2 regions of the Stenotrophomonas sp. NA06056 genome follow, and region 1 is predicted to be linked to the other one. Evidence: riboswitches for the same ligand, from Rfam matches in the RefSeq annotation. Region 1 holds a riboswitch; the other holds the start of a gene.
What was found. A riboswitch is a leader RNA that binds a small molecule or an ion and turns the genes downstream of it on or off. The one in region 1 is predicted to bind glycine.
Positions count from the first base shown of each region.

Region 1 (4,407 bases):
GCCGCAGCGATCGCGGTGCGGATATGGTCCATGCCCAGGTTGTTGGCGGCCAGTGCGCCCGGATTGACCTGGATGCGCACGGCAGGGCGCTGGCCACCGGCCAGGCTGACCAGACCGACACCCGGAAGCTGTGCCAGCCGCTGGGCGATGCGGGTGTCGACCAGATCATGCACCTGTGGCAGCGACAGACCCTGCGAGGTCACCGCCAGGGTCAGGATCGGCGTGTCGGCCGGATTGACCTTGCGGTACACCGGCGGCACCGGCAGGTCGCCGGGCAGGAAGCTGCCGGCTGCGTTGATCGCCGCCTGCACGTCCTGTTCGGCAACGCCCAGCGACACCTCCAGGCCGAACTGCAGGGTGATCACCGAGGCGCCACCGGAACTGGTGGACGACAGCTGTTTCAGGCCGGGAATCTGCCCGAGCTGGCGTTCCAGCGGCGCAGTGATGGTGCGCGTAGTCAGCTCCGGGCTGGCGCCGGGGTACAGCGTGGTGATCTGGATGATCGGGTAGTCGACCTGCGGCAGCGCCGCCACCGGCAGCAGGCGATAGGCCAGTATCCCGGACAGCAGCAGCGCCACCATCAGCAGCGTGGTGGCGACCGGGCGCAGGATGAAGGCACGCGAGAGGTTCATGCGCCGGCCTTGGTCGATGCCTCCTCGGTGATGATCTCCACCGCGGTGCCGTCTTCCAGCCCGTCGATGCCTTCGATCACCACCTTGTCACCGGCCACCAGGCCGGAGCGCACCGCAACGCGACCGTCATCCGCCGGGCCGAGCACCACCGTGCGCCGTTGTGCCTTGTTGTCCTTGTCGATGATGTGCACGTAGTTGCCCTGGCTGCCGAACTGCACGGCGGCATCGGGAACCAGCAGTGCGGGATGCTCACCCAGCTGCAGGCGCACATTGACGAACTGGTTGGGGAACAGCGCCTGATCGGCGTTGTCGAACTGCGCGCGCAGCTTCAGCGTGCCGGTGGCGGTATCGATGCGGTTGTCGACGCTGGACAGGATGCCGCTGGCAAGCTGCCGGCGTTCTTCGCGGTCCCAGCTTTCCACCGCCAGCGCCGGCTGCGCCTGCACCGCGTCGAGCAGGGCGGGAAGCTCCGGTTCGGGGACGGTGAACAGCACGCTGATCGGCGCCGTCTGCGCCAGCGTGACCAGGCCCTCGGTATCGCTAGCGTGCACCAGGTTGCCGACGTCCAGCCGACGCAGGCCGACACGGCCGCTGACCGGGGCGACGATGCGCGTGTACTGCAGCTGCAGCCGCGCTTCGTCCACCGACGCCTGGTCGCTGAGGCGACGTCCCTGCAGCTGGCGCACCTTGCTCTGCTGGTCGCTCAGTTCCTGGGCCGACACGAAGTGCTGGCGCTGCAGTTCACCGAAGCGCTGCAACTGGCGCTCGGCATTCTCCAGCTCGGCCAGGTTCTGCTGTTGCGTACCCAGTGTCTGCGCAAGCTTCACCTGGTAGGGGCGGGGATCGATCTGTGCCAGCAGGTCACCTGCCTTGACCTGCTGGCCCTCCTGGAAATGCAGGCGCATCAGTTCGCCGTCCACGCGGCTGCGCACCACCACGCTGTGCAGCGGGGTGACCGTGCCGACCGCCTTGATCCGCAGCACCAGCGGTTCTGCGCTGGCGCGGGCGATGCGTACCGGCACGGCCTTGCCGGCGCCGGCCTGTTCGCCATCGCCCGTTTCGGCATGCGGCCACAGCCACCACGCCAGGCCAGCGACAAGGGCAAGACCGGCCACGACCAGCAGCGGACGGGCACGGCGGAAGCGGGAGTTTTCGGCGACAGACATGGGGCATCCTGCGCCCTGCGTGCACGCAGGGTCATGCGGGCCCGTCGACACCACGAAGGGTCACGGGCAGCGGGGGAGGGGGTTGTCTGGCGGGGCCGCAGGCGCGGCGTGGCTGGATGCCGTCGCGCGTGCGACGGGGCGCCAATGGTAGCGGTTTACGCGGGCCGTCGCCGCGTGACCTTGGTCATGCAACGCAGCCGGAAATGCCGGCTGAAGGCCGGCATCACCGTCAAACGATCAATGCACTTCGTCGTGGTACACGAATTTCGGCATTTCCCAGCGGTAATGGATCGCCAGCAGGCGCACGGCGAACCCACCACCCAGGCAGCACAGGATCGCCGTGGCATCGGCTACGCCCCAGTGCAACAACAGCAGATACACCGCACCGGTCAGCAGCGAGATGATCGCGTACAGCTCCTTCTGGAAGATCAGTGGCACCTCGTTGCAGAGGATATCGCGCAGCACGCCGCCGAAGGCGCCGGTGAGCATGCCGGCGATCAGCACGATCGGCAGTGCATGGCCGGCTTCGCGCGCGATCGAGCAGCCGATCAGGGTGAAGGCAATCAGGCCCAGCCCGTCCAGCACCAGGAAGGTGCGGCGGAAATGGTGCATCCAACGCGCCACCCAGGTGGCAATCAGTGCCGCGCACACGGTGAAGCCCAGGTATTCGGGATGCTTCACCCAGCCCAGCGGGTAGTGGCCGAGCAGGATGTCGCGCAGCGAGCCGCCACCGAGGGCGGTGACGCAGGCGATCATGACCACGCCGAACAGGTCCATGCGGCGGCGGCCTGCAGACAGGGCGCCGGTCATGGCTTCGGCGGAAATGGCGATCAGGTAGATGATGGACAGCAGCATGGGCAGGCTCCGGGCGCGGTGGGGCCGGCCATGCGCGACCACCGCCACTGCCTGCGCAATGACGGGATGACGATGACCGGTGCCGCTCCCGCTGTCCTTTTGCCTGAGAGTTCAGCGGCGTGAGCCGCGTGCCCCTTCGGCGGATCGTCCCGGGCATGCCCGGTGACCTCTCTCCAGCTCGGCGAGTCGAATGCATGGTTGGTGGGATTCCAGCCCACCGGCCTGAGCGATCATGGGAGCCTGCGCCTTCGGCGGGCGCCAGCGTGGCGCCTCTCTCCTGCATTCGGCCGCCAGTATATCCGCTGCAGTGCAGCACGGCATAATCCGACCATGGTTTCGCCTTCCCGCCCCTGGTTCCTGTACCTGCTCGAATGCCGCGACGGCAGCTATTACGCCGGCATCAGCACCGACGTGCAGGCCCGTTTTGCCGCCCACCAGGCCGGCAAAGGCGCGCGCTACACCCGATCGCGGCCGCCCCTGCGGGTCCTGGCGGTACGCGAGTACCCGGACAGGGCAGCGGCCTCACGCGCCGAATGGGAGCTCAAGCAGCAGCCGCGCGAACGCAAGCTGGACTGGCTGCAGGCGCCGGATTCCGGCCTTCTGTAGAGCCGAGCCCACGCTCGGCTGCTGTTCCTGCTGCCCGATGGTGAAACCGAGCATGGGCTCGGCGCCACAGTAGATCCACGCCATGCGTGGATGGGGTGCACCCGGCCATGCCATGATCGCCCAGCCCTCAGCGCTGGAGACCCGGATGTCCACCGTTGCCCTGTTGTTCGCGCTTTCTGCAGCAGCCAGCCCCACTGCCGACGCCACCACGATCGCAGCCATCGAAGCCACCTGCCACGACTACGTCGACGGACAGCTGGAGGCCGACCCGCAGCGCGTCGCCCGTTCCCTGCACCCGGACCTGGCCAAGCGCGCGGTACTCGGCGATACACCCGACGAACGACTGGGATTGCGCCGCATGTCGAAGGAGGAGCTGGTCTCGCTGACAAAGCAGGGCGCACTGAAGACCCCAAAGGATCAATGGGACCGTCGCTGCACGGTGCTGGACGTGACCGGCAACGCCGCCTCGGTGCGGTTGGAAACGCCGTGGTTCGTGGACTATTTCCACATGGGGCGCTTCGAGCAGCGCTGGGTCATCGTCAACGCGCTGTGGTATCCGAAGCCGAAGGCGAAATGAGCAATGCGCGCCGCCGGTAAAGCGTGGCTTTCGGTCGTCGTGCTGGTAGCCGGTATCGCGCTGCTGCCTGGCCTTCTGTACCTGCTCGGACTGGCGCTGGTGGAAGGCTGGCCGAAGCCGGCTGATCGCGCGCCCAGTGGTGTGGCTGCGTGCAGCAGTGAACCGCGAACAGGATTTCAGCCGATGAATCCCTGGAGTTTCGCCGCGCAGTTCTTCGATCCTGGAGCGCTGAAGAAGGCGACTGATATCGAGCGCGAAGCGTTCTGGGTTGCACGCCGCCACCTGATGCGGCAGCCACGGCACGACATGCTGCGCTGGCACCTGAGCAGCACCTCGTTGACGATCTGGATCACCCGGCACTGGAGTGCGGCGCAGATTGGCGATACCGCAAGGAAGGAAGATTTCTGCCGCGCATGGTCGAAACGGCGTGTGCCCGGCGGCCCGATGAACCGGTAGATCCACGCCATGCGTGGATGATGTTGACGGAGTCAGAGCCCTTTCCTGCGGAAAGGGATCCGACCCCGTTGCATGCAGCCCTAGCGCTTCGGCCGCCGGTCTTCGCGGTCATCGC
Region 1 covers NZ_CP054931.1:364,524-368,930, forward strand. Annotated here, with positions in the region: gene HUT07_RS01605 (multidrug efflux RND transporter permease subunit) at 1-632, opposite strand, end outside; gene HUT07_RS01610 (MdtA/MuxA family multidrug efflux RND transporter periplasmic adaptor subunit) at 629-1,798, opposite strand; gene HUT07_RS01615 (trimeric intracellular cation channel family protein) at 2,036-2,653, opposite strand; glycine riboswitch at 2,737-2,840, opposite strand; glycine riboswitch at 2,854-2,943, opposite strand; gene HUT07_RS01620 (GIY-YIG nuclease family protein) at 2,984-3,259, shown strand; gene HUT07_RS01625 (nuclear transport factor 2 family protein) at 3,405-3,836, shown strand; gene HUT07_RS01630 (hypothetical protein) at 3,840-4,292, shown strand; gene HUT07_RS01635 (NAD(P)/FAD-dependent oxidoreductase) at 4,373-4,407, opposite strand, start outside.

Region 2 (4,407 bases), 710 kb from region 1:
GGCCTTCGGTGCCCATCATCGCGATGTACATCCAGCTGATCGGCAGGATCGAGGCGCTGCCGAAGCTGGCCGCGCTGACCATGCCGACCGGGCCGTTGTCACCCAGCTTGCCCGGCAGGAACGGGGCAAGGTGCGACTTGACCGCACACGGGCCAACGCCCGGGCCGCCGCCGCCGTGCGGGATGCAGAAGGTCTTGTGCAGGTTCAGGTGCGAAACGTCCGAACCCCACTTGCCCGGCTTGGCCACGCCGACCAGGGCGTTCATGTTGGCGCCGTCGGTGTACACCTGGCCGCCGTGCTTGTGGATGATCTCGCAGATCTCGACCACTTCCTCCTCGAACACGCCATGCGTGGACGGGTAGGTCATCATGATCGCGGCCAGGCGATCGCTGTACTTCTCGGCGTTGAGGCGGATGTCCTCGACGTCGACGTTGCCGTTGGCATCGGTCTTGGTCACCACGACCTTCATGCCGCACATCTGTGCCGAGGCCGGGTTGGTGCCGTGCGCCGAATCCGGGATCAGGCAGATGTCACGATGATCTTCGCCGCGCGAGCGGTGGTAGGCGCGGATCGCCAGCAGGCCGGCGTACTCGCCCTGCGCGCCGGAGTTCGGCTGCAGGCTGACCGCGTCGTAGCCGGTGCACTCGACCAGCATCGCTTCCAGCGAATCGATCAGTTCCTTGTAGCCCAGCGCTTGGTCGGCCGGTACCAGCGGGTGGATCTGCGAGAACTCCGGCCAGGTCACCGGGATCATCTCGGCGGTGGCGTTGAGCTTCATGGTGCAAGAACCCAGCGGGATCATCGTGCGGTCCATCGCCAGGTCCTTGTCGGCCAGCGAACGCAGGTAGCGCAGCAGTTCGTGCTCGCTGTGGTGGGTGTTGAACACCGGGTGGGTCAGGAACGCGGACTGGCGCAGCAGACCGGCCGGCAGCGCATCGGCGGTGCTGGCGTCCAGTGCGTCCACATCCAGCTGCGCACCGAACACCGCGGCCAGGGCCACGATGTCGGCGCGGGTGGTGGTTTCGTCCAGGCTGATGCCGACCGAGTCGCTGTCGATCGCGCGCAGGTTGTAGCCGGCGGCGCGGGCCTTGGCATGGATCTCATCGGCGTGCACACCGGTGACATGCAGGGTGTCGAAGAAATCGCCACCGACCTGCACGCCGGCATTGCGCAGCGCTGCGGCCAGGATCGAGGCCAGGCGATGGGTGCGGCGGGCAATGCGGGTCAGGCCTTCCGGGCCGTGGTAGACGGCGTACATCGAGGCCATCACCGCCAGCAGCACCTGCGCGGTACAGATGTTGGAGGTGGCCTTCTCGCGGCGGATGTGCTGCTCGCGGGTCTGCAGGGTCAGGCGGTAGGCCGGGTTGCCCTGCGCGTCGATCGAGACGCCGATCAGGCGGCCCGGCATCGAACGCTTGTAGGCGTCACGGCAGGCCATGAACGCAGCATGCGGGCCACCGAAGCCGAACGGCACGCCGAAACGCTGGCTGTTGCCGACCACGATGTCCGCACCCCATTCGCCCGGGGCGGCCAGCAGGGTCAGGGCCAGCAGGTCGGTGGCCACGGCCACCAGGCCGCCGCGCGCATGCACGGCATCGACCAGCGCCTTGTAGTCGCCCACCTGGCCGAAGGTATCCGGGTACTGCAGCAGCAGGCCGAAGGCTTCCGCTTCCAGCGCTTCGGCCGGAGTGCCGACGCGCAGCACGATGCCCATGGGCTCGGCGCGGGTGCGCAGCAGTTCCAGCGTCTGCGGGTGCACGGCGTCATGCACGAAGAAGGTGTCCGACTTCGACTTGGCCGAACGCTTGGCCAGGGTCATTGCTTCAGCGGCGGCAGTGGCTTCGTCCAGCAGTGAGGCGTTGGCGATTTCCATGCCGGTCAGGTCGGCGCACAGGGTCTGGAAGTTGATCAGCGCTTCCATGCGGCCCTGCGAGATTTCCGCCTGGTACGGGGTGTAGGCGGTGTACCAGGCCGGGTTTTCCAGGATGTTGCGCAGGATCACGTTCGGCGTGTGGGTACCGTAGTAGCCCTGGCCGATGAAGCTGCGCAGCACGGTGTTCTTGTCGGCGATCGCGCGGATCTTCGCCAGCGCCTGCACTTCGGTGATCGACTCCGGCAGCGCCAGCGGTGCCGGCGACTTGATCTTGGCCGGGACGATGGCATCGGTCATCGCATCCAGCGAGGCGTGGCCGATGACGCCGAGCATCTGCGCGATCTCGGCATCGTTGGGGCCGATGTGACGCTCGACGAACGCGGAATGGTGCTCGAGCTCACGCAGGGAAGGGGTGTTCTGGGACATGGCGAAGGATCCGTCAGGAAAGGGCACACGCACGGGCACAAGCCGCCGGTCGGCGGTCTGCGGGCGCCCCTCTGTCCTTTTGCCTGAGAGTTTAAAAGCGCGGGAAACCGCAGCTTCGTGCCCCTTCGGCGCCGGATCGAACCGGTCTCTCCAGAGTTCTGTTACGGGTGGTATCGGGCCTGAGCGATTACGGGCGTTGCGCCTTCGGCAGCGGTGACCTGCTTCTCCCACCATGTTGCCCGCCGATTATAGCCTCTTGCCGGCGCCCGACGGTGGCCCGCAACGGCCTCACAGGCCTGAATGGCCGATGGCCCGGGCGTGCGTTCTGTGCACCCGTGCATGGCATCGCGCGCATTCCCCACCTATGATGGGCGGATTCTCGTATTCATCTGGCGCCGTCCCTGCTGCAGGGGATCGGCGCCCGCCGTGCGTGTCACGCATGGCCCTGCCGGACGCTTGCCCGATGACCGCCGCTGTTGCTCCTTCCACCCGCCGCATGGCCCTGTTGCTCGCTGGCCTGGCCATGTTCGGTCCGTTCTCGATCGACACCATCTTTCCTGCATTCCCGCAGCTGGCCCAGCGCCTGGCGGTGGACGAGGTGGCCGTGCAGCAGACCATCAGCGTCTACCTGCTGTTCTACGGCCTGATGAGCCTGGCCCACGGCCCGCTGTCCGATGCGTGGGGGCGCAAGCGGGTGATCCTCGGCGGCCTGGTGATCTTCGTCGGCGCCTCGGTGGGCTGCGCGTTGTCCACCGACCTGACCACGCTGCTGGCGTTCCGCGCGCTGCAGGGCCTGTCTGCCGGTGTCGGCATGATCGTTGGCCGGGCGGTGATCCGCGACCTGTACCACGGCCACGACGCGCAGCGGCTGATGAGCCAGGTGTCGATGCTGTTCGGCATCGCCCCGGCCATCGCGCCAATCATCGGCGGCTGGATCCTGCTCAGCGGTGCCGGCTGGCCGCTGATCTTCTGGTTCCTGGTGGTATTCGCGCTGGTGCTGCTGGCGGCCACCGCGCGCTTCCTGCCGGAAACCCATCCGGCGCAGGCACGGGTCGCACTGTCGCCACGCACGTTGATGCGCGACTACGTGCGCATCGGCTTCAACCCGCGTTTCCTGCGCCTGGCGCTGGCGGGCAGCATCGGCTTTGGCGGCATCTTCCTGTACATCTCCTCGGCGCCGGCCATCGTGATGCAGCACCTGCACCTGGGTGAGGGCGGCTTTGCCTGGCTGTTCATTCCCACCATCGGCGGCATGACCACCGGTTCGTTCCTGTCCGGGCGCATGGCCGGGCACAGCACGCCGACGCGGCAGGTCTCCCTTGGCTTCACCTTGTGTGCGGTCTCTGCGGTGTTGAACATCGGCTACGTCAGCCTGGCACCGCAGTTCGCGTTGCCGTGGGCGGTGATGCCGATCTTCCTGGGCGGCATGGGCATGGCGCTGATCTTCCCGATCCTGGCGCTGGCAGTGCTGGACATGTATCCGCAGCAGCGCGGTCTGGCCTCGTCGCTGCAGGCCTTCGTGCAGCTGATGATCAGCACCGTGGTGGCGGGTGTGGTGTCACCGCTGCTGCACGACAGCCCGCTGCATCTGGCACTGGGGCAGGCGGGCTTCTTCGCGGCCGGCTTCCTGTTCTGGTTCTGGGAGCATCAGCGCGAACGCGCATCAGAGGCAGCCGGCACGGCGCATTGAGCGTCGCGCAGGGGTAGGGCACAGCATCGCGCAGTGCCCCCTTGCGGCGCTGCGGGCAGGGGCTAGGCTGGGGTTTCCAGCGAGCCGGTTCGTGGATGCACGACAGCCAGCCATTCCGATGTCGTCGCATGAGGTACCCCCATGGCTGCGCAGCAGACCTACCGCCTGTTCGAGGTGGCGCTGAAGGAGCGCCGCGTTCTTTCTCCTTCTCTGGACCGCCTGGTGTTCACCGGCGCCGATGTAGCGCGCATGAAGACTGAAGGCCCGGACCAACGCATCAAGGTGTTCTTCCCCTTGCCCGGGCAGGACGCGCCGCACGTGCCCAGCGGCGAAGACTGGTATGCCCGTTACCGGGCGCTGCCAGATGACGCGCGACCGCCGATGCGCACCTACACCATCCGTCAACTGCGCGCGGAAC
Region 2 covers NZ_CP054931.1:1,071,608-1,076,014, forward strand. Annotated here, with positions in the region: gene gcvP (aminomethyl-transferring glycine dehydrogenase) at 1-2,299, opposite strand, end outside; glycine riboswitch at 2,361-2,463, opposite strand; gene HUT07_RS04640 (multidrug effflux MFS transporter) at 2,763-3,989, shown strand; gene HUT07_RS04645 (siderophore-interacting protein) at 4,131-4,407, shown strand, end outside.
Region 2: linked by a shared signal. The riboswitch ahead of gcvP (aminomethyl-transferring glycine dehydrogenase) and the one ahead of HUT07_RS01615 (trimeric intracellular cation channel family protein) in region 1 are both predicted to bind glycine.